One region of the Symbiopectobacterium sp. genome, then DNA from elsewhere that is predicted to be linked to it. Evidence: predicted binding sites of a transcription regulator. Region 1 holds the regulator's gene; each other region holds the start of a gene.

Evidence for each region. The regulator LexA, encoded in region 1, represses DNA repair genes until DNA is damaged. The targets are predictions, from matches to a motif close to TNCTGTATGTACATACAGNA.
Region 2: rmuC (DNA recombination protein RmuC) is a predicted target of LexA. The motif match lies at 5,755-5,774, and genes of this name have one in related genera.
Region 3: ACTBDZ_RS05985 (DNA translocase FtsK 4TM domain-containing protein) is a predicted target of LexA. The motif match lies at 4,318-4,337, and genes of this name have one in related genera.

What each region holds. Positions count from the first base shown of each region.
Region 1 covers NZ_JBPETA010000022.1:15,150-25,458, reverse strand. The annotation lists gene groL (chaperonin GroEL) at 1-1,119, shown strand, start outside; gene ubiC (chorismate lyase) at 1,497-2,045, shown strand; gene ubiA (4-hydroxybenzoate octaprenyltransferase) at 2,070-2,921, shown strand; gene plsB (glycerol-3-phosphate 1-O-acyltransferase PlsB) at 2,992-5,457, opposite strand; gene ACTBDZ_RS03595 (diacylglycerol kinase) at 5,586-5,954, shown strand; gene lexA (transcriptional repressor LexA) at 6,075-6,686, shown strand; gene zur (zinc uptake transcriptional repressor Zur) at 6,753-7,274, opposite strand; gene ACTBDZ_RS03580 (pirin family protein) at 7,372-8,073, opposite strand; partial or broken gene ACTBDZ_RS03575 (LysR family transcriptional regulator) at 8,182-9,074, shown strand; gene ACTBDZ_RS03570 (glutathione S-transferase family protein) at 9,103-10,098, opposite strand; partial or broken gene ACTBDZ_RS03565 (DoxX family protein) at 10,191-10,309, opposite strand, start outside.
Region 2 covers NZ_JBPETA010000048.1:7,442-17,750, forward strand. The annotation lists gene tatB (Sec-independent protein translocase protein TatB) at 1-324, opposite strand, end outside; gene tatA (Sec-independent protein translocase subunit TatA) at 328-609, opposite strand; gene ubiB (ubiquinone biosynthesis regulatory protein kinase UbiB) at 855-2,498, opposite strand; gene ubiJ (ubiquinone biosynthesis protein UbiJ) at 2,495-3,103, opposite strand; gene ubiE (bifunctional demethylmenaquinone methyltransferase/2-methoxy-6-polyprenyl-1,4-benzoquinol methylase UbiE) at 3,128-3,883, opposite strand; gene rmuC (DNA recombination protein RmuC) at 4,147-5,709, opposite strand; partial or broken gene argH (argininosuccinate lyase) at 5,924-7,294, opposite strand; gene argB (acetylglutamate kinase) at 7,404-8,177, opposite strand; gene argC (N-acetyl-gamma-glutamyl-phosphate reductase) at 8,201-9,205, opposite strand; gene argE (acetylornithine deacetylase) at 9,462-10,309, shown strand, end outside.
Region 3 covers NZ_JBPETA010000040.1:3,778-14,086, forward strand. The annotation lists gene ACTBDZ_RS05975 (replication-associated recombination protein A) at 1-48, opposite strand, end outside; gene lolA (outer membrane lipoprotein chaperone LolA) at 56-667, opposite strand; gene ACTBDZ_RS05985 (DNA translocase FtsK 4TM domain-containing protein) at 825-4,256, opposite strand; gene lrp (leucine-responsive transcriptional regulator Lrp) at 4,374-4,868, opposite strand; gene trxB (thioredoxin-disulfide reductase) at 5,417-6,376, shown strand; gene cydD (heme ABC transporter permease/ATP-binding protein CydD) at 6,613-8,376, shown strand; gene cydC (heme ABC transporter ATP-binding protein/permease CydC) at 8,396-10,138, shown strand; gene aat (leucyl/phenylalanyl-tRNA--protein transferase) at 10,138-10,309, shown strand, end outside.

The DNA of each region.
Region 1 (10,309 bases):
TTACAAGATGAACTGGCCGTTGTGGAAGGGATGCAGTTCGATCGCGGCTATCTCTCCCCGTATTTCATCAACAAACCTGAAACCGGTTCTGTTGAGCTGGAAAGCCCGTTCATCCTGCTGGCTGACAAAAAGATCTCCAACATCCGTGAAATGCTGCCGGTACTGGAAGCCGTTGCCAAAGCAGGCAAACCGCTGCTGATCATCGCAGAAGATGTTGAAGGCGAAGCGCTGGCGACGCTGGTGGTGAACACCATGCGCGGTATCGTTAAAGTTGCCGCTGTGAAAGCACCGGGCTTTGGCGATCGTCGTAAAGCCATGCTGCAAGATATCGCTACCCTGACTGCGGGTACCGTTATCTCTGAAGAGATCGGTCTGGAACTGGAAAAAGCCACTCTGGAAGATCTGGGTCAGGCAAAACGCGTTGTGATCAACAAAGACACCACCATCATCATCGACGGTGTGGGTGATGAAGTGGTTATTCAAGGTCGTGTTGGTCAGATTCGTCAGCAGATCGAAGACGCAACGTCTGATTACGATCGCGAAAAACTGCAAGAGCGCGTTGCCAAACTGGCAGGCGGCGTTGCGGTTATCAAGGTCGGCGCAGCCACCGAAGTGGAAATGAAAGAGAAGAAAGCACGCGTTGAAGATGCGCTGCACGCGACTCGTGCTGCCGTTGAAGAAGGCGTGGTTGCCGGTGGTGGCGTAGCGCTGATTCGCGTAGCCAATGCCATTCGCAGTCTGCAAGCTGAAAACGAAGATCAGAACGTGGGTATTCGTGTTGCGCTGCGTGCCATGGAAGCTCCGCTGCGTCAAATCGTGGAAAATGCCGGTGAAGAACCTTCCGTTGTGGCTAACAACGTGAAAGCAGGCGAAGGTAACTACGGTTACAACGCTGCAACAGAAGTTTACGGCAACATGATCGACATGGGTATTCTGGATCCGACCAAAGTGACCCGTTCTGCACTGCAATATGCAGCATCCATTGCTGGCCTGATGATCACCACCGAATGTATGGTGACCGAGTTGCCGAAAGAAGATAAAGGCGACTTAGGTGCTGCTGGCGGTATGGGCGGTATGGGCGGTATGGGCGGTATGGGCGGTATGGGCGGTATGATGTAATCAACGCCGGGCACTCGCGCGTTTCGCTGAGGCCCGGATGAGTGACATCAACACGCTTTTACGCTCAACATGAACACTATCTGGTATATCACCAGATAGTGTTTTTTTATGTCCCGTTTTTGTCTTTTTTCTGTGCAAGCTGCGATCAAATTTTGCCAACGCGCTGTCAAAAATTAAAAAAATGTTATCATATTGCGCACCCAACGGTGGCGGGGTGTGCCGAGGCGTGATGTTTGTGCGCTACAATACGTGCCGCGTTATGTATTCAAACCCGGCGAGCAAGACTGACACCACGGGCGTGAGTGATGAGAGCGCAACATATCGAAACGGTATTTTTGCCATCTTCATGCACCGCCAGCCACCATTGGAGTAGGGATATGCCCGATGCAGCGCTAACACTGCTGCGCAACATAGAATGGTTGCACGCGACCGATTGGTTAAAAGAAACGCCGATGGTGTTGCCATCCCCTGTCGATACCTGGCTGAAAGAAACCGGTTCGATGACGCAGCGGCTGGAACGACATTGCACACAGTTGACGGTGGTACCGTACTATCATGGTTACACTGCGACTGAGATGCTGGGTGATGAACAGCGCGAGTTACCAGACAGCGCGCGTTATTGGTTGCGAGAGGTGATAATCTACGGTGATGGACAGCCCTGGGTGGCCGCCAGAACCTTGATTCCGCCTTCAGCCCTTGACACCTCTGTGTCGGCGTTGACAACGCTTGGTGATACACCGCTCGGGCGCTATCTGTTTAAACAGGATTCCCTGCAACGCGATTACATTCACATTGGGCGCTGTGAAAACCTGTGGGCTCGGCGATCCCGTTTGCGTTTGTTTAATCAGCCAATACTGCTGACAGAATTGTTTTTGCCCTCGTCGCCTGCATATCATTTTCAAGGCGTTGAACGGGGTAACCGTTAAGGAGAAATGACGTTGGAAAGAAGTATGACAGCGGGAAAATGGGGCGCTTATTGTCGGTTAATGCGAATTGATAAGCCGATTGGTTCCCTGCTGTTGCTCTGGCCAACCCTCTGGGCATTATGGCTGGCGGGCGGTGGCGTGCCAAGCCCGTGGACGCTGTTGGTCTTCGTTGCGGGCGTATTTCTGATGCGCGCGGCAGGCTGTGTTATCAATGATTACGCTGACCGCCATTTTGATGGGCATGTAAAACGCACCGCGTCTCGTCCCTTACCCAGCGGCTTGGTGAGCGAGCAATCGGCAAAAGTGCTGTTTGTTATTCTGGTGCTGATGGCGTTTGCTCTGGTGCTGACATTGAATCGCATGACCATTTGGCTCTCCGTAGCAGCGTTGGCATTGGCATGGATATACCCCTTCATGAAACGCGTCAGCCACCTGCCACAGTTTGTGTTGGGCGCGGCGTTCGGCTGGTCGATCCCCATGGCGTATGCCGCAGTCAGCGAATCCCTGCCCGCAAGCGCCTGGATCATGTTTTTAGCCTACATCTGCTGGACCGTCGCCTATGACACACAATATGCCATGGTCGATCGCGATGATGACCTCAAGATTGGCATCAAATCCACCGCCATTCTGTTCGGGCGTTTTGATACCTTGATCATCGGCTTGTTGCAGGCGAGCATGCTGGCGTTGATGGTGGTGCTAGGCATGCAGATGAAGCTGGGGGCGGCATTTTACCTCACGGTACTGATGGCGGGTGGTCTGTTCGGCTATCAGCAATGGCTAACCGCCAGGCGTGAGCGTGATGCTTGTTTCCGTGCGTTCCACAACAATAACTTTGTGGGCATGGTGTTGTTTGCGGGGATTGTGCTGGGGCTGTGATGGTCCCCGGCATCACACATGGAGTGTGATGCCGGAGTAAAGCGGCAATAAACCGCGCAGTAGCGCAACACTACGCTTGCGCTACTTCCTGCTTTTCGTCTTCCAATTCTGCGCTGGCCGGTGTGCTGGCACTTTCAATCGTCAACCGAACTTCCGGTGTGATCAAATCGCTAAGAATGCGGTAGAGCTCCAAGGTATTGCGCGTATCCACGCTGCTGCTGTCGCTGATGTAACCTTCTTGGCGCAGCGTGGCAACCAGCGTTGAGAACACGGCCTTATCGAAGAACTCAGGCGCATTGATGCCATGCAGCACGGACAGGCGCTGCGCCATATTGCGGCTCTCTTTCTCCAACGTACCGCGGTTCATTTCCGGGTTAGCACCGAGTAATGACAGCGTAATCGCGTAGCGTTGCAGGGTTTCCCGCACGCCGGCAGCCAGCAGTTGGAGCGTGCGAATGCGCAGCGGGTTCAGCACCAGCGCATCTTGCTTGATGACAATCAGTTCTTGACGCACCAGTTCTGCGGTCAACGTTTCAATGACGGCAGGCAGTGCCTCTTTACTGTAATGCAAGAACAGTTCGGCTTGAATTAACGGGTAAATCAATGACATCTGTCGTGTTAACTCATCCGGCGTGATCCTTCCACAGTGCATGACAATGCTGGCAATCATCGATGGCAATACCAGCAAGTGCTTGATATTATTGATATAATATGTCATCAACACAGCCTGTTCACGCGGCAGAATGATGATCTCACCAATATTGTCTTGCTCGACTTCGAATTTGTTCATTGCCAGCGCGTGTTCCAGCAGTTCCGGCGCAGTCTTTTTCGGCGCAGTGACATCTTTGCTGTAAGGCACGTTGCGCAGCAGTTGCAAATAGCAGTCCAGTTGCTCATGCATTTGCTCACGGGTTAGCGCGCGCTGACGTGACGCCAGCAGAGCCGTGGAGCACAGGTTCATGGCGTTGGCGGCGGCGGCATTGTTAATGCGCACCATGATGATATCGGCAATATCCTGCACGGTAGGCGTGAGCCAGGTAGGTCGCTGCGCTTCAATCGGATCGATAGCTTCACGCCACTGCGGTACATGGTGGTTGAGGTAAGGCGTCAGCGACAGCGGCTCGCCAAAATTTACATAGCCTTGCCCCAGATTGCGCAGTTTGCGTAATCCGCGCACCATTTGCATGAAGCCTTCTTTCTCTTTGGTGGCACCGCGCAGCTCTTTCGCATAGGTGCCCACTTCCATCACATGCTCATAACCCACATAAATCGGCACCAGCGTGATGGGGCGGGTACCGCCGCGCAGCATCGCCTGAAGGGTCATGGCCAGCGTGCCGGTCTTGGGCTCCAGCAAACGACCCGTGCGCGAACGCCCCCCTTCCATAAAGTACTCAACGGAGTAGCCGCGAGAGAACAGCTCGCCGAGATATTCACGGAAGATGGTGGAGTAGAGCTTGTTGCCCTTGAAGGTACGGCGAATAAAGAAAGCACCCAGACGGCGGAAAATCGGGCCTGCGGGCCAGAAATTCAGGTTGATACCGGCTGCGATATGGGGAGGAACCAGACCTTGATGATACAGCACATAGGAAAGCAGCAGGTAGTCCATGTGACTACGGTGGCAAGGTACGTAAACCAGTTCATGGCCATCCTGCGCCAACTGGCGTACGCGTTCGGCATTATGTACGTTGATGCCTTGATACAGGCGGTTCCAGGTCCAGCTCAGAATGCGATCGGAAAGCCGCACGGCCTCATAAGAGAAGTCCGCTGCGATCTCTTCCATCAGAGCGATGGCATTTTGCTGCGCTTTTTCATGGGAGATTTTCTTGCTGCGCGCCTCATCTTCAACGGCTTTCTTGATGGCCTTGGAGTCCAGCAGCTTATGGAATAACTCCTGACGTACTGGCAAACGCGGGCCAACGGCGGCCAGACGCTGACGGGCAAAGTGCATGCGGGCGACACGCGCCAGTTTGTGCTCTATGGTTTTGTCAGTGCCGTGTTCGGTTGCCATATGGCGCAGCGACACGATGCTGGAGAAGCGCACAAAGCTGTCGCGTCCCAGCCAGAGCACCGCAAAGAATTTCTCAATGCCGTTCAACAGACGCAGATGCGGCGTCGCGCCGTGCTGTCCTTCTCGGCCCGGAGAGCGGCCAAACATGACAGAAACGGGCACCATCTGTACATCGACATAGGGATTGTTGCGGTGCAGATCCAGATAATCATGGAACAGTTTGACGGATTCCTGCTTGGGCGTGTAATAGCGGAACACGCGCGGGTCATCGTTAATAAACACGTGGCTGGGCAGTGATACACCGTCAATTTCAGTGGGTTCCAGCGGATCGGGCAGTTCTAACGCTTGGCATTTTGTGCGCAGCGTCAGTAAATCCGCCTGTGAGTTATAGGGCAGCACATAAAGGATGGGGCGAGACGAATCTAGCCCTAACTCCGCCACGGGATCGTTAGGAATTATCTTGCTTTTCACTAACAATTTAAGTGGGAAATTCAGTAATTTATAGTAAATTTTACGCCAGCCGGACATAACAACCAGAAGCCTCTTGAGTAGCAATGCGCCGCAAGGATACCAGAAAGTACACGGGAGATCTGTGGTGTGAGACAACGGTGTTACGGGAAAATTGCAAAAAATCTCTGATAAACGGGTGAAAAAACATGAATAAGGCTACCGGGGTAACTCGGATTATCAAAGCAACCGGGTACTCTCTCAAAGGGCTGAAACAGGCATGGCAGCACGAAGCCGCATTTCGGCAAGAACTGATGCTGCTGGTCGTAGCGGTGCTGGTCGCGTGTTGGCTCCCCGTGTCACTGTTAGAGCGGCTATTGCTGATTGGTGTGGTGGTGGTGGTAGTGCTGATGGAGTTAGTCAACAGCGCGATTGAGGCGGTTGTCGATCGCGTGGGGACGGAGCACCATGAACTCTCCGGGCGCGCCAAGGATATCGGATCGGCGGCCGTGTTTGTAGCTTTGGTCTTTGCTGCCGTTGTCTGGGTGAGCATTCTCTGGCCGCTCGTGCTGGGGTGATTTCAGCATGATTTTGGGGCAAAGCTCATAAAAACACGGGTATTTGCCTCTCTGTCATTCCCAAGCCGCGATGACCTGTATATACTCACAGGTAAACTGTATAAACAACCAGGGGGCGGGATGAAAGCATTAACAACCAGACAGCAGCAGGTCTATGATCTGATTCGCGATCATATTGCGCAGTCCGGCATGCCGCCAACGCGTGCCGAGATTGCCCAGCAACTGGGTTTCCGTTCACCGAACGCGGCGGAGGAGCATCTGAAGGCGCTGGCGCGTAAAGACGTGATTGAAATTGTCTCCGGCGCATCACGCGGTATCCGTCTGCTGATGGAAGATGAAAATGCTGGCCTGCCGCTGATTGGGCGTGTTGCTGCGGGTGAACCGCTGCTGGCACAAGAGCACATCGAGTGCCACTATCAGGTCGATCCGGCCATGTTCAAACCGCATGCAGACTTTCTGCTGCGCGTCAGCGGTATGTCGATGAAAGACATCGGGATACTGGACGGTGACTTGCTTGCCGTGCATAAAACGCAAGAGGTGCGTAATGGCCAGGTGGTGGTGGCGCGCATTGAAGATGAAGTGACGGTTAAGCGCTTGAAGCGTCAAGGTAATACCGTACAACTTCTGGCGGAAAATGAGGCCTTGTCTCCCATCGTGGTTGATTTGCGTGAGCAGAGCTTCAGTATTGAAGGGCTGGCCGTCGGTGTTATCCGCAACGGTGAGTGGAGCTAAACGCTGTTAGCCGACAGGGCGTTTCTTTCAGGGAAAGCATTGTCGGTGACGTGATTCCCTCTCAGCTCAACGACCGGGTTTTGCATTCTTGATGGGCACAGTATGGTCGTGGTGACAGTGCCCATGTTCACGGCAATCAGCCACTTCCTGACAGGCTTCGCACAGGCCGTGTGCCTCGACCACGCTGTGACGCAGCGTGAAATTGGCGCTTTGTGCCAATTGCTGAAGAATGGCTTCAATGCCTTCCGTCTGACGCTCCGTAACTTGCCCGCAGCGATCGCAAATAAACAGCGCTGAAGTATGGCTATGCTCTTCAATGTGGTGACACATGACATAGCTGTTGGTCGATTCCACACGATGGATAAACCCTTGCTCCAGCAGAAAATCCAGTGCGCGATATACGGTAGGGGGTTTGGCTTGCGGTTCTGAGGCGCGCAGCAGATCCAAAAGATCGTAAGCACTGATCGCGCCGTGTTGCTGAGCCATCAGCCGAAGCACTTCGAGTCTCTGTGGCGTAAGGCGCACGTTGCGCTTTTGGCAAATACTTTCCGCCTGGGCAAGGAGTTTGTCTTGGTCGCTTGAATCCATTGGCCTGATCCTACCGCATGATGATGAACATGTTGTTCATCTTACCATGTAAGGTGCGGATCGCGCTGTGATAATCCATCAGTAGGTCGAATGCACCTCAGGCCACCAGATCGATAAGCAGCGCGCGCAGCGGGGCTTTGGCGCGGATAGTCAGCTGTTTTTCCTGCTGAATGAAGGCGCCGTCTCCACACTGTAACATCGTTGCGTTCTCTTGCGGCGTCATGGCTTCCATCGCACCGTGAATCACCTGAAAATAGGCGCGGTTGCCGTTGAGCGTAAACGTGTGTTGTTCACCTTCGTCCAATTGCAGATGGTGTACCCAAACCTGCTGGCGAAGTTGCAAGCTGCCGTTTTCACCTTCCGGTGAGGCGAGCAGTTTAACCTTTGCATCGCACAGTGCAAGCCGTTGCAGTGCGCTGTTTTCCCGTGACGGGCAGGCATTGAACCACAGTTGCAAACGTGTCAGCGGCGTTGTATCGCTGATGCTGTGCTCGCTGTAGCTTACCGCAGGCTGTGCGGCCAATAACAGAACGTCGCCCGCCTTTGCGCGGATATGGCCCCCGTTGCTGTCGCGATATTCCGCTTCACCTTGCAGCAGAATATTTAAAATATCGACCTGCGGGTAGGTGCGTGGCTGAAATGCCGAGCCTGGCTTGAGGACTTCCTGATTCAATACGCGCAGTGAGTCAAAGCCTAACAGCTCAGGATCGAAATAATGGCCGAAGGAGAAGGTGTAGCGCGCTTGCAGCCAGCCGTAGTCAGCTTGACCGCACTGTTCCGCTGTTCTGCATATGATCATGGTTCTGCACCTCAAAAATTACACTAAACAAATAGTAATTGTGTGGACGTTGGATTGTTAGCTAGTTAATCTGGTGGGTATATTCAAAATTCCTGAATGAGTGAATAAATGGCAAAAGAACGGGCATTAACGCTGGAAGCGCTGCGAGTGATGGACGCCATCGATCGCCGTGGCAGCTTTGCGGCGGCGGCTGATGAGCTGGGGCGCGTGCCGTCGGCGCTGAGCTATACCATGCAGAAGCTGGAAGAAGAACTCGACGTCGTGCTTTTTGATCGCTCAGGGCATCGCACAAAATTTACCAACGTGGGGGGCGTATGTTGCTCGAACGGGGAAGAATCCTGCTTGAAGCCGCCGATAAACTGACCACCGATGCGGAAGCGCTGGCGCGTGGCTGGGAAACCCGTATCACTATCGTCGTTGAAGCGCTGATCCCTACTGAGAAACTGTTTCCCCTGCTGGATAAGCTGGCGCTGAAGGCCAATACCCAGGTGTCATTGCTGACCGAGGTGCTGGCCGGTGCCTGGGAGCGTTTAGAGCAGGGGCGGGCCGATATCGTGATTGCCCCTGATATGCACTTTCGCGCCTCTTCCGAAGTGAATACGCGCAAGCTATACACCATGAACAACGTTTACGTCGCCAGCCCGGATCACCCTATTCATCAGGAGCCTGAGCCGCTGTCGGATGTGACGCGCATTAAATATCGCGGGATTGCCGTGGCGGATACCGCGCGTGAACGCCCGGTATTGACCGTGCAACTGTTGGATAAGCAGCAGCGTTTAACGGTAAGTTCTATTGATGCTAAACGCCGCGCGCTGTTGGCGGGATTGGGCGTTGCCACCATGCCGATGGTTGCCAGGGATATTGCTGAAGGGCGATTGAGGGTTGTCAGCCCGGAATATTCCATGGAGAGCCAGATTATCATGGCCTGGCGTCGTGACAGCATGGGCGAGGCAAAATCCTGGTTCTTGCGCGAATTGCCCAAAGCGCTGAACCAGGCGTGATGTGATGCTCGCGACTATCTTTTGCTGATTAATCCGTCCGCTGATTAAACCTGTCGCGCCCGTGCGGCGCACTCAGGTCGTTTTCTGGCCCGATGGAAATAATGCCGTGCGGATTGATTGTACCGTGGCTGCGGTAGTAGTGATGGCGGATATGCGGGATGTTCACGGTATCTGCAATGCCGGGGATTTGGTAAATATCGCGCAGGAAACTGAACAGATTCGGGTAGTCGGCCAGCCGACGTTTGTCACACTTGAAATGGGTATGATAAACCGGATCGAAACGCAGTAACGTGGTCCACAGACGAATATCCGCTTCGGTCACTGCGTTGCCTGTCAGGTAACGCTGCTGCGCCAGACGGACCTCCAGCGTGTCCAATGCCTCAAATACGCCATTGACCGCCTCATCATAGGCGCTTTGTGAGGTCGCAAATCCCGCTTTGTATACGCCGTTATTGATGGCGGGGTAAATCCATTCGTTTAACGCATCAATCTGCGTGCGAAGCGCCTCCGGATAGTAATCGCCGGGCGTTGCCCCCAAGCCATCAAACGCCGAATTAAACATGCGGATAATATCGGCGGATTCATTACTGACGATGGTGTGGCGCGCTTTGTCCCACAGTACCGGAACGGTAACGCGTCCGCTGTAATCGACATTGGCATGCAGGTAGAGCTGATAGAGAAATTCGTGCTGATAGAGCGAGTCACCGGTGGTGTCAGGAAAATCGATGCCGAAAGTCCAGCCATGATCCAACATCAACGGATGCACCACAGATACACCGATGTGTTCCTGTAACCCTTTAAGCTGACGCATGATCAAGGTGCGGTGCGCCCAGGGGCAGGCGAGCGAAACATAGAGGTGATAACGGTTGGTTTGGGCCTCGAAGCCACCTTCGCCCGTGACGCCCGGTGTGCCATCTTGGGTTATCCAGTGGCGAAACTGTGCAGTGGTACGTTTGAAGTGACCGCCTGTCTTGCTGGTGTCATACCAGGTATCGTGCCATACGCCATCGATTAGTTGTCCCATGGGTCCTCCATCATCAATGTAAAAACCAGGGCGCAGAGTACTGCGCCGCTGGTGCGAGAGGTTATGCCTGGTGTTGGCATCAAACTACGGTGTTACCACTTTTTATTCAAAATACGGTCGATGTGAAAGCGCCCGGGCCCGTTACTGCCAGCAGCAGATAGCCGCCTGCGATGGTCAGGTTTTTCAGGAACATCAACTGGTTTACACCTTC
Region 2 (10,309 bases), on a different contig from region 1:
ACCCAGTTGCGCCGTGGCGCTGTCACCGGGTTTCGCATAACCGCGTCGCATCGCATCCGCCGCTTCTTTGAGTTCGTCCATAGAGGCTTTCAGCTCTGGAGAAAGGTTTTTCAGGCTAGCCTGCTCCACCTTCTTCAAACTGTCCTGCAACTCTTGCAACTTCAACTCTTGGGTCAGCTCATTTTGCACCGTAGACGCCAGCGAGCGCAGCGTTCTGACCCAACCAGCAATCGTTTTAACCGCAACGGGCAGGCGTTCAGGCCCGAGTACTAACAGGCCGATCACCATTACGAGCATTAGCTCACCAAATCCGATATCAAACACCGATTATACCTGCTCTTTATGCTGGCTCTTCGTTTCTTCTGATTTTGCGTCAGCCTGTTGTTCCGTGATGGACTTCGTCGCGAAATCGGCATCCTGCTGTGTTTTTTCATTCTGGTTTGCAGATGCGCTGTCAGCGGGCGAAGGTTGGTCATCGCTGATGGCTTTTTTAAAGCCTTTAATCGATGCGCCCAAATCGGAGCCTATCGTTCTCAGCTTGTTAGTACCAAACAGCAGCACCATGATCACCGCAATGATCAACAAATTCCAAATACTAATACCACCCATACCAATTACCTCTTTTCTACAAAGGGGAATTATCCATCATCTTTTTTCACACCGCAAACATTCGTGTGTGCATTGGTGTCCGAAAACGAGTCACCGCGCGTTATTCTTTACCTAGAGAATGCATGCCCAGAGGATGCGCTCGGTTTACGTTTCCTGCAACGCCTTTTTCCTGCGGCGGAAAGGCATATAAGGTCAAAGCCGTAACTATTATATACGGCTATTAATAGCGTCTATCATGATCTGCTTCAACGTGTACGACGCCAACCAATGACCCAGCTCACAACACCAGCGGCCATTAACCCCGCCGAAATCACTTCCGGGAGATCCTGACGCCCCACCAACATGAGTAACCCAGCCAGTAGCAACGTCGCGCCAACGCCAAGTAAATAATGCGACTGGCTTTGGCGCACTCGCTGCATGCACAGTTCATCTGTCAGTTGTGTAACGCTATGGCGCAGCAGCCGATGCTGCCGCAAACCATCGTAAATCAACTCGGGAATTTCCGGCAGTTTTTCCGCCCAGAAGGGGGCCTTTTCTTTCAATCCGCGAATCAGTGCGGCAACCCCCATCTGATCTTTCAGCCACGACTCCAGAAAAGGCTTGGCTGTTTTCCATAAATCCAACTGCGGGTATAGCTGGCGGCCGACACCTTCAACGTAGAGCAACGTCTTTTGCAGCAAGACCAACTGTGGCTGCACTTCCATGTTGAAGCGGCGCGCCGTATTGAACAAGTTTAATAACACATGCCCAAAGGAGATCTCTGCCAATGGCTTTTCAAAAATGGGTTCGCACACGGTACGAATCGCAAATTCAAACTCTTCAACATTGGTATCGGCAGGCACCCAGCCGGAATCCACATGCAGTTCAGCCACGCGACGATAATCGCGATTGAAAAAGGCAATGAAGTTTTCTGCCAGATAGCGCTTATCTTCTTTGTTCAGCGACCCAACGATGCCGCAATCGATACCGATATATTGCGGGTTTTCAGGGTGTTCATAGCTGATAAAAATATTTCCCGGATGCATATCGGCGTGGAAGAAGCTGTCGCGGAATACCTGAGTAAAGAACACCTGCACGCCGCGCTCCGCCAGCAGCGGCATATTGGTGCCGTTGGCTTTGAGCGCCTCAACGTCTGAGACCGGAATACCGTAGATACGCTCCATGACCAGCATGTTTTCACTGCAATAATCCGAATAGATCTCCGGAATATACAGCATCGGGCTGCCATCAAAGTTACGGCGCAATTGAATGGCATTTGCCGCTTCACGCAGCAGGTTTAACTCATCAAGCAGGGTTTTTTCGTACTCACGCACGACTTCACGCGGGCGCAAACGCCGCCCATCCGGCAACAGCATCGGCAGCCAGCCCGCCAAACGGTTCATCAGCCGCATGTCAGCCTTGATGACGGGGAGGATATCAGGACGAATGACCTTGATAACCACTTCCTGGCCGTTTGTTTTGAGCCGCGCAGTATGCACCTGTGCGATAGACGCAGAGGCCAGTGGCACTATTTCAAAATCATCAAACCAGCTTTCGAGTGGAATGCCCCCCATCGATAGTTCGATCTGCTCACGGGCCAGTTTGCCGTCAAAAGGATCTACGCGATCCTGAAGAATAGCGAGCTGATCGGCAATCTCCGGTGGAAAAAGATCGCGCCGAGTAGACATCATCTGACCGAACTTGATCCACACTGGGCCCAATTCCTGCAACGCCAAACGCAAACGTTCACCAAGCGGTTTGTCCTTACGGCGGTTTGGCATCCAGAACAGGAATTTGCGCCAGATACGCAACGGTAAGGTGATGCGCAAATGCGGGATCAGTTCATCGAGCCCATAGCTCAACATGACGCGAATAATGTGGTAAAGGCGCAGCAATTCACTTGGCGTCATGCGGCAGACTCCAGCTTCGCCAGTCGTGCCGCCAGCGTATCGACGTCATCACTTAACGCGGCCACTTCATCATACCACCAAGTCGCTTCTAAACGCCCCGGCGCAAGCCGCCACTCTTCCGTTACGGTTTCTGCCAAGTAGTGCCGCTGGCGATCGAAAAAACGGGCCGCACCGCGAAACGCGCCTTGTACCGTCTGACCAATGCCTTGCGCAACAACGTCGCCCGTGTAAGGCGCAAGCCACTCTGCGGGGTCGCACTCCGCCAAATCCAATAGATTGACAAAGTGTTGGACAACCTGCATATCCCCTTCAATCACCAGTTCACCACGACGCATCAGCGATGAAAGCTGCTGGCGATCGCGCAATGTGAGCAATGCGGGTATCCGGGTTTCTAACTGACAATCCGCCGTATCAGCCCACTGGCTTACCACATCAACGCGGTGCTCACCAAAGACCAATACCAGCGGCACCGGCAGTTCTGCTAACACAATTTTGAGCGTTTTTCCCTGTAGTCGCTGGCGCGCCGCTTTCAAGCTACGTTCGCGAAAAAGCAGGCTATTTAACGCCGTTTCCAGCGCGGCAGCCAGCACAGACGTTATCAGCATCAGCGTTTCCCACTATAAAACAACTTAAAATTTGAACCCACGGTGTAACGCGACAATGCCTCCCGTGAGGTTGAAGTAGTTTACACTGTCAAAGCCCGCATCCACCATCATGCCCTTCAGCGTTTCCTGGTCCGGATGCATACGTATCGATTCCGCCAAATAACGGTAGCTGCCCGCATCTTTGGTCACCATATCGCCAATACGCGGCAAAACATGGAATGAGTAGAAATCGTAGACTTTGCTGAGCGGTTTCAACATCGGTTTGGAAAACTCCAGCACCAGCAAACGGCCGCCGGGCTTCAGGACGCGGAACATGGAGCGCAGCGCTTTGTCTTTATCCGTCACGTTGCGTAAACCGAAAGAAATGGTAATGCAGTCAAAGTAGTCATTCGGGAAGGGCAGCGCCTCCGCATTGGCCTGCACATAGCTGACGTTATCAATAATCCCCAAATTGCGGAGCTTTTCGCGTCCCACTTTCAGCATGGAAGCATTGATATCAGCCAGCACCACTTCTCCTGATTCGCCGACCAAGCGTGAGAATTTAGCCGTTAAATCCCCCGTCCCGCCCGCCAGATCCAGCACGCGCTGGTCACGCCGGACACCGCTGCACTCAATGGTAAACCGTTTCCAGGCACGATGAATCCCGAAGGACATCAAATCGTTCATCAGGTCATATTTTCCCGCTACGGAGTGAAATACGCCCGCTACCATGGCCTCTTTATCGTTTTTATCGACAGTACGAAAACCAAAATGCGTGGTTTTCTCCGGATCGTTCGTCATGTTCTTCGCCCTACTTTTCCAAATCAGAATTGTGGTCAATCCCCTTTGCGCACTCTCGGCTGGACTCACCGCTCACATTGCGCTATCGAGCGTTATGCACAACACGAGCTTGGCGTGTCTGTGCGCGTTTCGCATCAACAATCGAAGAGGAACATCGAATTTTGAAACTACCCCTTAATGGGGAGAGTGTAACAGACCAGGCTTAAAAACCCATCGCTCTGATGCACTGAATAAAGTTGTAAAACGTGAACATACGCAACGCATCACAGCTGGTTCGATATTCCCACGTCTGCACTGGCAGGTTGTTCTCCGCTGGTCGGGATGTCGGTTTGCATTGCTTCAGGCTGCTGAGACAGCCGCCCGGTCTCGTCGTTAGCCTCAGCAGAAAGCACCGCTTGCTCTGCCACGTTGGGGTTTATGGTACGCTTAACCTCAACACCAAGGGAACGGAAACCTTCTACCTGGGCTATCAGATTACCGCGCCCGGAAGCCAGTTTGTTCATGGCCTGCCGATAGCTAACCTGTGATTTATCCAGGCTTTGCCCCAACGCCGCCATGTCTTCCACAAAGAGATGCAGTTTATCGTACAGCCGAGAGGCACGATCGGCGATCTGCTGCGCATTGCGGCTTTGCTGTTCATAACGCCACAGGTTGGTGATGGTACGTAACGCGACGAGCAGCGTGGTAGGGCTTACCAGCATGATGTTGTGTTGCAGGGCTTCGCTGATCAATTCAGGATGGCGGTCGATAGCAACCAGAAAAGCAGGCTCGACGGGGATAAACATCAGCACATAGTCCAACGAGCGCAGCCCCGGCAATTGCTGATAGTCCTTATTACTCAGCAGACGGATATGACCGCGCACGGAGGCGATATGCTCGTTGAGTGCACTGGCACGTTCCCCGTCGTCCTCGCTGTTAAAGTAGCGCTCATAGGCCACCAGCGACATCTTGGCATCAATCACCACATCTTTGCCCTGTGGGAGACGAACGATCACATCCGGCTGCATGCGTCCGTTTGCGCCCGTCTGGATACTGACCTGCGTTTGGTATTCATGGCCTTCACGCAGGCCTGAAGCCTCAAGTACGCGTCCCAGCACCACTTCGCCCCAGTTCCCCTGGGTTTTATTATCGCCTTTCAGGGCTTTCGTCAGGTTGACCGCTTCTCGCGCCATTTGCACGTTGAGTTGCTGCAACTGGCGAATTTCATGCGCCAGCGTGTGGCGCTCACGCGCTTCACTGCCGAACCCCTCCTGGACCTGACGACGAAAACCGTCCAGTTGTTCTCTCAGCGGCGTCAGCAGTTTATCGAGGCTCTGTTGATTTTGTTCATCCACCCGGCGCCCGCTGTGCTCAAAAATCCGGTTAGCCAGATTTTCAAACTGTGTCGTCAGGCGTTGCTCGCTGTTGATTAACAAGCGCTGTTTTTCCTCAGCGGCGAGGCGCGTTTCTTCCAGACGGATGGTGACTTCACGCAGTTCCGCTTCCTGCGCACCGTTTGCTTCGCGCAGCGCGCGCAATTCCTGATTGAGCTGGTTGCACTCCTCTTGCAACCGGGACATGACCAGCAGCTTTTCCTGATGGGCGGTGAGTTTACCGTGCATCAGACGCAGTTCCATATCATCCTGACGCAGGCGCTGTTCGTCCTTATCACGCGCAAGCTGAAGCTCACGTACCGCGCTTTGCGCCTGCTGTAACGCTTGTTCTTGTATACGTTGTTCCGTTTCTTGCCGAGCGCGGCGTTGCTGGTAACGCAGGCTGGCAACCAGCCATCCCGCCAGCACTCCGACCGCCCCGCCGCCTACACCGTAAAAGAGGGTGATATCCACGTCGCATTCCTTTCGTTATCGCCACTGTCCGTCAAGGTAAAGTGATACTGTATGTATGTCCAGAAAGAATAGCGCAGGCCAACGTAAAGCGGCATCGTTGTCGGCGGTGAAATGGTTAAAATGCGAGGCGTCTTGCGTTATGACTTATGGTCATTGGCTGAATAAAAAAGGCCGGAAATCCGGCCCTGATACAGGTGACAGAGCGCTATCAGCGTTACAGACACCCTTTGGCATCGGCAATCGCCTGTGCGACCTGCTGTGGTGACACACCACCTTTGGCCGCACGTTTTTCCAGACAGGATTGCAGCGACAGGATGGGATACACGTCATCGCCAATGGTGGCACTGAATTTCTGCAAATCCGCCAGCGGTAATGCTTCCAGCGGCTTACCCTGCCGAATAGCTTCCACCACTGCTTCACCGACAATGCGATGCGCTTCGCGGAACGGAACGCCTTTTGCCACCAGATAGTCTGCCAGTTCGGTCGCATTGGCGTAACCCTGCTGCGCCGCTTCCTGGCAGCGCGGACGACGGACCTGAATGCCTTCCAACACCAGTGCCGCCATCATCAGACAGTCATGCCAAGTGTCGAGCGCGTCGAACAGCCCTTCTTTGTCTTCTTGCATGTCCTTGTTGTACACCAGCGGCAAGCCTTTGAGCGTCATCATCATGCCGGTCAGCGCGCCTTGCACCCGACCCGATTTACCGCGGATCAGCTCCAGCGCATCCGGGTTTTTCTTTTGCGGCATCAGGGAGGAGCCGGAGGTCACACGATCGGACAGCTCAACAAACCCGGATTCACCGCTGTTGAAGAAGATCAGATCTTCGGCAAAGCGTGACAGGTGCACCATGCCGATCAAGGCATTAGAGAGCAGTTCCAGTACGTGATCGCGATCTGACACCGTATCCAGACTGTTACGCGTGGCAGACGCAAAGCCGAGCCAGCCCGCCAGTTGCTCACGATCGATAGGATAGGCCGTCCCGGCCAACGCGCCGCAGCCCAATGGGCTGACATCAAGGCGTTTTAACGTATCTTCCAGGCGGCTTTCATCGCGTGCCAGCATTTCATGGTAAGCCAGACACTAATGGGCAAAGGTCACCGGTTGAGCGCGCTGCAAATGGGTGTAACCCGGCATCACCGCATCCTGATTCACCTCAGCGGTAGCGACTAACGCGGCGCGCAGTTGGCGCACGGCCAGTTGCAGTTCGCTGATTTGCGCTTTGCACCAAAGTTTAAGATCGGTGGCGACCTGATCGTTACGGCTGCGGCCAGTGTGGAGCTTTTTACCCAAATCGCCCACTTTGTCGATCAGCTTCTGCTCTACCCAACTATGAATATCTTCGGCGTCGCTGTGCAGAATCTGTTCCGGATCGGCTTGCACCTCGGCCAGCAGCGCATTCAGCGCCTGCTCTAACTGCTGCTGTTCCTGTTCGCTGAGAACATTGACCGTCACCAGCGCTTTTGACCAGCCGATGGAGCCGACGATATCTTGCTCCGCCAGACGGTAATCAAACCGCAGCGAGTCATTAAATTGTTTGAACCGCTGATCTGCCGCCTGACTGAAACGACCGCCCCACAACGCCATAACCGATACTCCCAAAATGTGCTTCAATGTCTTGTAACCATGCGGGCGGACCCGCATGCTCGCTTCCGTTACCTTTCGGCCAACGGAAATGCCTTACAGATTAACAGATTTACGCCAGAATACGCGTGCCAATCGGCGTGCCGTTAAACAGCGCGGGCAGTTGATCGGCATGACGCCAACTGGCGATATCTACCGGGCGACCCAGCGCGCGAGCCGCGTCCAGCGCCGCATTGACTTTAACGATCATGCCATCGGTAATAATCCCCTTCGCAATCAACTGCTCTGCTTTCTGTGCGGTCATTTCCGCAATACGTTGACCCTTACCATCGAGGATACCGCTCACGTCCGACAGCAAGATTAAATCGGCACCCAGCGTCTCCGCGAGCGCGGTTGCGGCCTGATCGGCGTTAACGTTCATCAAATCGCCTTGTTCGGTAATGCCGATGGAACTGACGATTGGCAGATACCCGGCGCTCAGCAGCGCATTGGGCAGATCGGCGGAACCCGCCTGTGCTTTACCCACGTAACCCAGGGATTCATCCAACTGCGTTACCGTGGTCATGCCGCCATCCGCCAGACACAGACCCACCGCGTTGATGGCGTGTTTCTTCGCCCAAGCCAGCAGCGTTTTATTGGCCGAACCTGCCAGCGCACCGGTGATGATGTCGATCTGATCCGCCGGTGTCACGCGCAGCCCGTTTTTCTTCACTACGGGTAACGCCAGTTTTTTCATCAGGTCATCTACCAGGCAGCCGCCGCCGTGCACAATGACCAGCGGGCGCTGGTATTGCTCACGATAGGCAACCAGCGCCGTAAACAGACGCTCCAGCGCTTCTTCGCTGTCCAGTAACACACCGCCCAGTTTGATAATTAACGGATTCATCGCTTTCGTGCCTCAGGATTATGTCAGAGCAAAGATTGGGTTTCAGGGAAACCAAAACGAATATTCAGGCACTGTACAGCTTGCGCCGCCGCGCCTTTAAGCAGGTTGTCTTCCGTGGCGACCACAATCAGGTGCTCATCCTGTACGGAGAAACCGATATCGCAAAACGGCAAGCCAACAACCGATTTTAGCGCCGGAACCCCTTTATCGTAGAGGCGCACCAGCGGTTTGTCGTGATAGGCATTGTGGTAAGCTTCCGCCACATCCTGTGCGCTGACACCTGGTTTCAGGCGACAGGTAATGGTCGCCAGAATCCCGCGCGCGAAATTCCCCAGATGCGACGTGAAGATAACCGGGATGCCCAGGTGGGTCGCAATTTCGGGTTGATGGCGGTGATTGAACACGCCATACGGTTGCAAGCTCACCTCGCAGAAGCTGCTGGTGAGCGACGCTTTACGTCCGGCTCCGCTCACACCGCTGACCGCATTGATAACCGGCCACTGGTCGGTGTTGAGCAGTTGCGCATCCACCAGCGGTTTCAGTGCCAGCTGTGACGCCGTCGGGTAACAACCGGGGACGGCAATCAGCTGCGCTTGCTTGACGCGCTCCGCCTGAAACTCGGCCATGCCATACACCGCCTGCGCCAGCCAGTCAGCGTGTTGATGCTCGAAACCGTAGTAGCGGCGATAAAATTCAGCATCCTGCACGCGAAACGCACCGGAGAGATCGAAGACCACGCACCCTGCGGCCAGAAACACCGGCGCAAGATCGTGACTCACTTTGTGGTCGGTCGCCAGAAACACCACATCGATGCCTTTGGCGGCTTCAGCGGCATCCGTCAACGCCTGTACCGGCAAATCGATGATGCCTTTCAGTTGAGGGTGCAGATCAGAAATGCGTTTGCCCGCATCAACGCGCTGCGCGGATACCGCAAGTACGGTAAGGTTCATCTGAGGATGACGATTCAGATAGAGTGCAAGTTCAGCGCCAGTATAACCGCTTGCGCCAACAATCAACGTATTCAGCATGGGATCTGCATACCTTCCACTAAAATAATGTAAACAGTGCATCGTTAAAAACAGTGTCGTTAAAAACAATGTCGTTAAAACAGGGTATCTACAAAACGCCAAACCCGCTAACGGTATTCGACCGGTGCAGGTTTAGACTATCAGGTAATGTCTCATCCAAGGGTTAGAAACAGTTTCCTTTCGCTACGCGTTATTGTATTTTTATTCAAAATAAATGCATGAATATTGATACTATCCTAACATAAGGCTGTCAACAGTGAAGATGAATTTACCCCCATTTATTGAGCTGTATCGGGCGTTGATCGCGACGCCTTCCATCAGCGCTACCGATCAGGCGCTCGATCAGAGCAATGAAGCATTAATCAATCTGCTCGCCGGATGGTTTGCCGATTTGGGCTTTCACGTTGAGGTACAGCCGGTGCCCGGTACGCGGCATAAATTCAATCTGCTGGCGCGCATCGGCCAAGGCCAGGGTGGCTTGCTGCTGGCCGGACATACCGATACGGTACCGTTTGATGATGGCCGTTGGACGCACGATCCCTTTACCCTGACAGAGCACGATAACAAGCTTTACGGGCTGGGCACTGCGGATATGGAAGGCTTCTTCGCCTTTATTCTGGATGCGCTGCGCGACATCGATCCGGCAACGCTGACCAAACCGATTTACGTGCTGGCGACTGCCGATGAAGAGACCACCATGGCGGGCGCCAAATATTTCTCTGAATCTACCCAGATACGCCCGGACTGCGCCATCATTGGCGAACCAACCTCGTTGAAACCGATTCGCGCCCACAAAGGCCATATGTCAAACGCAGTGCGGATTCAGGGGCAATCCGGCCATTCCAGCGATCCTTCGCGCGGCGTAAACGCTATCGAACTGATGCACGATGCCATTTCCCACTTGATGGTGTTGCGCAATACGCTGCAAACCCGTTATCACAACGCGGCGTTCCATATCCCCTATCCAACCATGAATTTCGGCCATATTCACGGTGGCGATGCGGCCAACCGCATCTGTGCCTGCTGTGAACTGCATATGGATATCCGCCCGCTTCCAGGATTAACGCTGAACGATTTAAACGGTCTGGTGACGGAAGCGCTGGC
Region 3 (10,309 bases), on a different contig from region 1:
AAGCGGCTGAAAGCTATTGTCCGAAAAATCCAGCGACAAGTTACTCACGATGGCCTCACTGCCTTTGATCGTCCAGCGTCACGCCTTTCGGCGGCGTAAAGGTGAACTTGCTGCTATCCACAGCACCGTTTTGCTGGTTTTGCAGGGTATAGCTGCTGCGTTGCCCATCCTGCTCCGTCGCGACAAAGCTCTTGATGGTGCCGCTGGCATTGACGTTGATGGCAAACTGTTTCAGGTTGCCCTTGGCTGCTTTCGGCGTTAACTCAAAGTCATCCCCTTGCTGACGCACGTTATACTGGCCCCATTCGCTGGCATCGTTACGTGTGATGAGCATAAAGGGCGTATTGCCCGTGGCTTCTTTCAGCCAGGTCGCTGTCACCTGTTCAACGAACGGGTTATAGAACCACAGCGTCTTGCCATCAGAGATCAGCACGCTTTCATCCGGCGCGGTGGTCTTCCAGTTGAACAGATTTGGCCGCTTCAGCCAGAGCTCCCCCTGACCTTCCTGCACCGCCGTCCCTTCAGCGCCAGTGACTTTCTGGGTGAACGTCGCGTGGAAGCTGTTCACTTTGTTCAGTCGGCTCTGTAAATCGCTCGCCGCATCGGCATAAACCGCGCTGGACGTCATCCCGGCGATCAGCACGCCTGCCACTAAGCCTGTTCTCATTATTTACATCCTTTGCTGTCGATTCAAAAGACCGCCATCGCGGTCTGACTATCGTACTTTGCACATGTCGTACTGCACGACCTACTGCTCGCCGTGCTACCTATAACTATTGCCTGAGAATCACGCGATGCGGTAGACGAATTGTCTGTAAATGGCATCAGTCCATGGGCGGCGGTGCCAACACGTCTCGGTTGCCATTATGCCCCGGCGCGCTAACGATGCCTTGCATTTCCATCTGTTCCACAATACGCGCGGCACGATTGTAGCCGATGCGGAATTGACGTTGCACGCCAGAAATGGAGGCTCGCCGTTTTTCTACAACAAAGGCCACGGCCTGATCGAACAGCGGATCCAAATCTTCATCACCGCCAAATTCCAGATTACCGCCTTCGCCGTCATCGCTGGCACTGGTGATATTGTCGATATACTGCGGACGCCCGCGCGCTTTCCAGTCCAGTACCACGGCATGAACTTCCTGGTCGCGAACGAACGCTCCATGCACACGCACCGGAATGGAGGAGTTTGGTGCCATATACAACATATCCCCCATCCCCAGCAGCGATTCAGCACCGCCCTGATCGAGGATGGTACGTGAATCAATTTTGCTCGACACGGTAAAAGCGATACGCGTTGGAATATTGGCCTTGATGAGGCCGGTGATAACATCCACGGAAGGCCGCTGCGTCGCCAGCACCAGGTGGATACCGGCCGCGCGCGCTTTCTGCGCCAGGCGAGCGATCAGCTCTTCCACCTTTTTGCCAACCGCCATCATCAGATCGGCAAATTCATCCACCATCACCAAGATAAAGGGTAATTTCTCCAGCACGGGCGGTGTGGTATCCATGCTGTCGCCGGGTTTCCAGAACGGGTCAGGGATCGGACGCCCCATCGCTTCCGCCGCTTTCACCCGCTCGTTATAGCCCTCCAGATTGCGCACGCCCAATGCGGACATCAGCTTATAGCGACGGTCCATTTCACCGACGCACCAGCGCAGCGCATTCGCCGCATCTTTCATGTCGGTGACCACTTCGGTCAGCAAATGCGGGATCCCTTCGTAGACCGACAGTTCCAGCATTTTGGGGTCGATCATGATAAAACGCACATCTTGCGGAGTCGCCTTATACAGCATGCTGATGATAATGGTGTTCACGCCGACAGATTTACCCGACCCTGTCGTCCCTGCCACCAGCAAGTGCGGCATACGCGCCAGATCGGCGACCACCGGTTGACCAGCAATATCTTTGCCCAGCACCACCGCCAGCGGTGACGGGTTATCACGGAATGCCTTGCAATCGAGCACTTCGCGCAGATAAACGGTGTGGCGGAGTTTATTCGGCAGTTCCAGACCGACATAAGGTTTACCGGGGATAACTTCCACCACGCGCACCGCTACGACAGACAGCGAGCGCGCCAGGTCACGCGACAGGTTGGAAATACGCGCGGCCTTCACGCCGGGAGCCAAGTCCAGCTCAAAACGGGTGATCACCGGCCCTGCATCGTAACCTACCACGCTGGCGGTAACACGATAATCCGCCAGACGCGCTTCAATCAGACGCGCGGTCTGCTCAAGCTCGAAATGGTCAACCGGCGCTTCACTTTCCGGCGGTGCTGTGAGCAGTTCCAGCGTCGGCAATGGTGTGGTTGGCTTTTGCAGAGGCTGATCGTTACGCACCAAGAACGGATGAATAAGACTATCCATCAATGAGGGCGCGGCATCGCTTTCAGGCTCATCATCATCGGCGAAATCCTCTCTATGTTGAGGCTCCACCACCGGATGTGCGCGCGTTGCCAGGCTATCATCGTCGTCAGTTGCCGCACGCCATGTGGGCGATGGGGGGGCAGAATCCTGCTCCGATTCAACCACATCGGCTGGCGACAAGGTAAACAGCGGCGCTTTAGGCGACTCATCCACCAAATCGTTGAACGGCGAGAAAGAAAAGACAGGCTCATCCGCATCGGCATCCGCAGCGACACCGGCGATAAATGCCGCCGTCACACTGGCTGAGGCCAGCTCTTTTGTGCCTACGGGCTCGACGGCTGGCGTTGCGCTCGGGCTTTCTGGCTGCGCACTGACGTCATAACGCGCCTGTTGCTGCTGAGCAAACGCCTGCGCCAATTGCGCCTTCAACAGCGCCTCTTCATCCTGCTCGCGTTCGGCATAGTCCTCGCCGTAGCGCTGCTCTTGTTGCTCCAGATAAGCCTGACGCAGGGCAGCCTCTTGTGCGGCCTCGTCAACGTCAGCATCTTCGGGTGCAATCGTTTCAGGCTGGGACTGTGCCAAACGTTGCGCTTCTCGCTCTTGCTCTTCTGCCTGACGCTGTGACGGCAATTTGATGCCATAAGACGCCAGTTCACGCCGGGTAGGAATACGCACCGGATTCGGACGCGGCAATTCCGGGCCCATGCCTTGTTTCACCTGAGGATTATCCTCCCCAGCGGCCGTAAAGGCAGGCATAAATGGCACGGCATCGCTAGACACAGGCGTGGTCCCGGCCACTGCGGGTGCACCCAGTTCATGAAGAGAACCCAACGGCGGCGTGCGATCGCTCCCGGGCACCGCCGCAGGCGAAAAGGCGGGTAACGCATTATTTTCCTGCACAGCAGCTTGTGGCAACTCAAACGCGTAAACCGGCGGCAGTGAATCCTGTCCGTGGGTATCGTGACTGCCAGCGGTTGCTGGCGTAGCCGGGGTGAATGCCCTGGGCGAAACCGTTGGGTCTGGCGCAGTATCAACCGGAACCGATTCCTGCACCGGTGCAAGATGATCTGTTTCCTCAGCGCCACTTACCGTACTGCTTTGCTCTGTTTCATCAGCGGCGCGCTCACGGGCAGCTGGTGCCAGCAATATGTCATCCGCATCCACGTCTTCGGCTATTGCCTCAGTTGACGCGGTTAACGTATCGGGTTGTTCGCCCTCGCGATCCGCATTGTCGTGCAAATCGTCATCCTCATCGCGGTAGTTATCTTCTGCACGAGAACGGTTGGAGAAGAACGTCAGAAAGCCTAATACCGCGCCGCCGATTTTTTCCGCAATCGTCAACCATGACCAACCGGTAAACAGCGTCAACCCCGCTGCCCAGACGCAGAGCAGAATCAGCGTGGCACCCATGCTGTTGAAACGCGGGACCATTGAACTGCTCAGCAAACTGCCCAGCACGCCGCCAGAGGCAAAATAGTAGAGATCGTCCACATTGAGCGCGGCCAGACCGCAGGACGTGAGGATCAGCGCCAACGTACCAATCAGGCGCAAAGAGAGAGTAAACAGATCGACATCGCTCTGATTATCGCGCTGGCGAAAGGCCACCCAGCACAGCGACAGCATGATCGGTGGAATGGCATAAGCCAGCACGCCAAAGATGAAAAACAGCGTATCGGCCAGCCAAGCGCCGACACCACCGCCCAGATTATGAATGGGCTCATGCCAGGCAGTTTGTGACCAGCTCGGGTCGGACGGACTGAAGCTAAACAGCGCTACGCTCAAATAAACGGCGAATAGCGCAACAACGATTAAAATCGCTTCCAATAAACGACGGCTGCCGCTGAGTTTCTTCAGCGCCACGTCTTTGTCTTCGGTATATTCCTGGCTCAAGCGTCTCTCCAGGGGTCCTGTTCATGTTCATGACAAAACGCCGAGGCGAACTCGGCGCTGTGACTGTATATATTCACAGGAGTGTAGCTGAAATTAGCGGGCTTTGCACCCCTGCGTTTAGCGCGTTCTGATCACCAGACGATTGCTCTGTTTTACTTCTTCTATCACCACGTAGGTACGGGTATCGTTCACACCCGGCAAACGTAGCAAGGTTTCACCCAGCAGCTTACGGTATGCGGACATATCCGGCACGCGTGTTTTCAGCAAATAGTCGAAATCCCCGGAGGCCAGATGACACTCCTGAATTTCTTCCAATTTTTGCACAGCAGTGTTGAACTGCTCAAAAACATCAGGCGCACCGCGGTTCAGCGTGATCTCAACAAACACCAGCAGTGAAGCATCGAGGTAATGCGGGTTCAGCAATGCGATATAGCCATTGATAAAGCCCTGACGCTCCAGGCGGCGCACGCGTTCCAGACACGGTGTAGGAGAAAGCCCTACGCGTTTGGAAAGTTCAACGTTAGAGATTCGGCCGTCTTTTTGTAATTCATTCAGGATATTGCGATCGATGCGATCAAGATCTTTTCCCGGTCGTTTTTTCGTGTCTACCATTCTTATTGTCTCTCTTCACTACATCCTTGCCCTTGCTACACTCCGACCCACATCAATGTATCAGAGCAGCCCTAAAAGAAGACGCGCTGTCTATTTTGTATATCAAGGGTCGCTTTACGTCACTCTCCTTTCACCGCCGCGGCGCACCGCAATGTCATCCCTGCGTGCATAACACCCTGTCTGTCCTGTTATAAACGCACCATCAGCGGGTCGCACGGTAAAAGCTACAACATAAAGAAAAACCGAGCTTTCAACCATTCACATACAAATAGTTTCCTCTTCCTTAGATGTTTTCGCAAAACGGTAGCCGATTGTCAAAGCAAAACAATGAAAATCAGAAGAAACTGCCAAATAAAACCCTACTGCGCGCTCGGTAAGACCATTTTCAATCATTTCACTAATAAATGAAGCTGTCTTATCAGTGAATTGTATGGGTTATCGATACAACCGATTAAACAAATAGGTAACAATTTTGCTGCCTACTTTTTTTAGCCCGGTAATTTCCTTACAATCTGCATTAAGTAGACCGTTGCAAAAAAGAGGAACACATGGGTACCGTCAAGCACCACAAGCTATTGATTTTAGGTTCTGGCCCAGCGGGCTATACCGCTGCGGTGTACGCCGCGCGCGCTAACCTGCATCCGGTGTTGATCACCGGCATGGAAAAAGGCGGGCAGTTGACAACCACGACGGAAGTGGAAAACTGGCCAGGCGACGCGGAAGGACTTACCGGGCCGTTGCTGATGGACCGCATACACGCTCATGCTGAAAAGTTCAACACCGAGATCATTTTCGATCACATCCAGCGCGTTGATTTGCAACAACGCCCGTTTCGTCTGTTTGGCGACAGCGAAGAATATACCTGTGATGCCCTGATCGTGGCGACCGGCGCCTCCGCACGCTACATCGGTCTGCCTTCCGAAGAAGCCTTTAAAGGCAAGGGCGTGTCTGCCTGCGCCACGTGTGACGGATTCTTTTATCGTAACCAACGTGTCGCCGTAGTCGGTGGCGGCAATACCGCGGTGGAAGAAGCACTTTACCTGTCTAACATTGCGCAGCAAGTTCACTTAATCCACCGTCGTGACAGCTTTCGCGCAGAGAAAATCCTGATCGACCGTCTGATGGACAAAGTACAAAACGGCAATATTGTGTTGCACACCGAGCGTACGCTGGACGAAGTGCTGGGCGATGACATGGGCGTGACCGGCGTTCGTATTCGTAACACCCGCACGGATGAAAGTGAAGAACTGGCGCTGGCTGGCGTATTTATCGCCATCGGCCACAGCCCAAACACCGCCATTTTTGACGGTCAACTGGCGCTGGAAAACGGCTATATCAAGGTGCAATCCGGTATCCACGGCAACGCTACACAGACCAGCATCCCTGGTGTGTTTGCCGCAGGCGACGTGATGGATCATATCTACCGTCAGGCCATTACCTCGGCGGGCACTGGTTGCATGGCCGCGCTGGATGCAGAGCGCTATCTGGATGGCCTCGCTACCCGATAATATTCTGCCCTTTTCCCCTTATTCAGATCGTACAACCTGAATAAGGGGATTCTTTTGGCTCCCTTTTGGGAAAATTGATCTCTCCCCGCATTTTCTCCCTCCTTTTGGTTTGCACCTGCACTTTAGCGCGGTAACATGAGGCCACGCTGAATACCTGCCCGCTTTTTGTTATATAACAGTTACATAAAGGTTAGCTTTTTGGGTATTCTCCTCTCTATAGCGCAGCCCGGTACTCTATGAAACAGACTCGACAGCAACAACTTGCACGCTGGCTAAAACAACAGAGCAAACTGGCACAACGCTGGCTCCGCCTCTCTTTATTACTGGGAGTGGTAAGCGGTCTTCTGATCGTGGCACAGGCGTGGGTATTGGCAACATTGTTGCACGCCTTGATTATTGAGCACGTGCCCCGTCAGACACTCGTCAGCGAGTTCATGCTGCTTATTGGCTTGTTTGCCGCACGCTCGCTCACGCACTTACTGCGCGAGCAGGTGGGCTTTCGCTGTGGCGAGGCAGTACGGCAACAAATTCGCCATCAGGTACTGGAAAAATTACAGCGCCTAGGGCCCGCCTGGGTGCAGGGAAAACCAGCCGGCAGTTGGGCGACGCTTATTTTAGAACAAGTCGAAGATATGCAGGATTACTATGCGCGCTATCTGCCACAAATGTATCTTGCGGCCTTGATTCCTCTGCTGATTCTGGCCGCCGTGTTTCCCATCAACTGGGCGGCGGCACTCATCTTGCTGGTTACCGCCCCGCTGATCCCGTTGTTTATGGCGCTGGTCGGCATGGGGGCCGCAGATGCCAACCGCCGCAATTTTCTGGCACTGGCACGACTGAGCGGCCATTTTCTCGATCGGTTGCGCGGCATGGAAACGTTGCGACTGTTTCATCGCGGGGCGGCCGAGGTGGATGAGATTCGTCGGGCATCGGAGGATTTTCGCAGTCGCACCATGGAAGTGTTGCGCATGGCATTTCTTTCCTCCGGCGTACTGGAGTTTTTTGCGTCTATTTCCATCGCGGTCGTCGCGGTGTATTTTGGCTTTTCTTACCTTGGCGAGCTGGATTTCGGCCATTATGGCACCGGCGTCACCCTGTTTGCCGGCTTTCTGGTCTTGATTCTCGCCCCCGAGTTTTTTCAGCCGTTGCGCGATCTGGGCACGTTTTATCATGCGAAAGCGCAGGCCGTCGGCGCCGTGGAATCGCTGGTGAGCTTTCTTACCGCTGAAGCGGAAGAGGTCGGCCTCGGCACACAACCTTTTGACGCGGAGACGATTACCATCCAGGCTGACCAACTGGTGGTGCTATCGCCCACTGGCGCTGCGCTAACCGAGCCTCTGACCTTTACGCTCGAACCGGGACAGCGGGTGGCGCTGGTCGGCGTGAGTGGTGCCGGGAAAAGTTCGTTGCTTAACGTACTGCTCGGTTTTTTGCCCTATCGTGGTTCATTATGTATCAACGGGCAGGAACTGCATGCGCTGGATGCGACTGCATGGCGTAAACACATCAGTTGGTTAGGGCAAAATCCGCATTTACCAGAAGAAACGCTGCGCAGCAATATTCTGTTGGGGAACCCACAGGCCAGCGAGGACACGTTGCAACACGCGGTGGAACGCGCTTACGTGCACGAGTTTTTGCCCCTGTTGCCGCAGGGTCTTGATACCGTCGTGGGTGATGGCGCAGCGCGACTCTCTGTCGGACAGGCACAACGCGTTGCCGTTGCGCGGGCATTGTTAAAGCACTCACAGTTGCTCCTTCTGGATGAACCAACGGCCAGCCTGGATTCCCACAGTGAACAGCGCGTGATGCACGCCTTGGAAAACGCCGCACGCCAGCAAACCACTCTGCTGGTGACGCATCGCCTTGATGACACTCGCCATTACGATAGCGTATGGGTGATGGAAAAAGGACAACTGGTGCAGCAGGGTGACTATGACACGCTACGTCAACAGTCAGGCCCGTTTGCCGATCTTCTGGCACAGCGTCAGGGAGCTTACTAATATGTCGCAGAACACGCCGTTGCAGGTACTGAAACCCTTTCTCCTGCTGTATCGTCATCACATTTGGCGGCTGAGCGTTGGTGTAGTGCTCGCCATTGTCACATTATTGGCAAGTATTGGGCTGCTGACGCTTTCCGGCTGGTTTCTGGCAGGGGCGTCACTGGCAGGCCTTGCCGGATTGATGACCTTCAATTACATGCTGCCTGCGGCGGGCGTGCGCGGTGCGGCGATCCTGCGTACCGCCGGGCGTTATGCCGAGCGTCTGGTGAGCCATGACGCGACCTTCCGCGTGCTGCAACACCTGCGCGTGTTTACCTTTTCGCGCACGCTCCCGCTTTCACCGGGAGGGCTCGCCCGATTTCGTCAGGCCGATCTGCTCAACCGGCTGGTTGCCGATGTTGATACGCTCGATCACCTTTACTTGCGCGTGATATCGCCGTTGGTCAGCGCGCTGGTGGTGATCCTGGTGGTGACTTACGGGCTGAGTTGGCTGGACGTCTCACTGGCATTGACCCTCGGCACCATTATGTTGTTGCTGTTAGCCTTGCTCCCGCCGGTGTTCTATCGTGCGGGCAAACCGATTGGCACCCACCTCACGCTGCTGCGCTCACGTTATCGCACCCAGTTAACCACCTGGCTACAAGGGCAAGCCGAATTGACCCTGTTTGGCGCGCAGACAGCCTTTCGCCGCCAGCTCACCGACATGGAACAGGCCTGGCTGACACAGCAACAGCGTCAGGCGCGCCTGACGGGCATGTCGCAGGCACTGATGCTGCTCTGCACCGGTGTTACCGTTACCGCCATTCTCTGGCTGGCAGCGACGGGGATTGGCGGTGATACGCAACCGGGGGCGTTGATTGCCCTGTTTGTATTCGCCGCACTGGCTGCGTTTGAAGCGTTAGGTCCGGTTACCGGCGCGTTTCAACACATGGGTCAGGTGATCGCATCAGCCACGCGCGTTGACCAGATTCTGCGTCAGCAACCTGCGGTGGTTTTCACGACGACAGCCCCCTCCACAACCTTAACCACAACGGCAACGCTGTCACTACAGCAGGTAAGTTTCACTTATCCCGGCCGACCGCTGCCGGTATTGCAGGACATTACGCTGGATATCGCACCGGGCGAACACATTGCGCTGCTGGGACGTACCGGGTGTGGCAAGTCAACACTAATGCAATTACTGACCCGCGCCTGGGACTGCGATGCAGGGGGCATTACTCTGAACGGTCTACCGCTCGCACAGTGGAGTGAACCAGCACTGCGTGACATGATGAGCGTGGTGCCTCAGCGGATACATATTTTTAGCGCGACGCTGCGCGACAACCTGCTACTGGCCGCACCGCAGGCCAGCGATGCCCAACTGAGCCAACAGTTGGAACAGGTAGGATTAAGTAATTTACTGGAAACGCCAGAGGGCCTTAATGCCTGGATCGGTGAAGGCGGACGCCAACTCTCAGGCGGGGAACAGCGCCGCCTTGGACTGGCGCGCGCCTTACTCCACCCGGCCCCACTGGTGCTGTTGGATGAACCGACCGAAGGGTTGGATGCCTATACCGAGCAGAAAATTCTGCATCTGTTACGGGAAAACACCCGCGGCAAAACGGTTATCATCATTACCCATCGCCTGCACGATCTGGCGTCTCTGGATCGTATTTGCATATTGGATAATGGTCGCCTGGTTGAGCAGGGGTGCCACACCGATCTGCTGGCGGCACGTGGCCGCTATTGGCAGTTCCATCAACACGCCATCCGGCAGGCGTGATGCAGCTATTTCAACTTTCAGCCAATACCACGCTTTTTCCTCCGGTGGAGAAGGCGTTGAGTGATCCCAACGGCTTATTGGCCTTTGGCGGAGACCTTTCGCCAGACCGATTGCTGGCGGCATATCGAAGCGGCATTTTTCCCTGGTACTCTCCCTGCGATCCCATTCTGT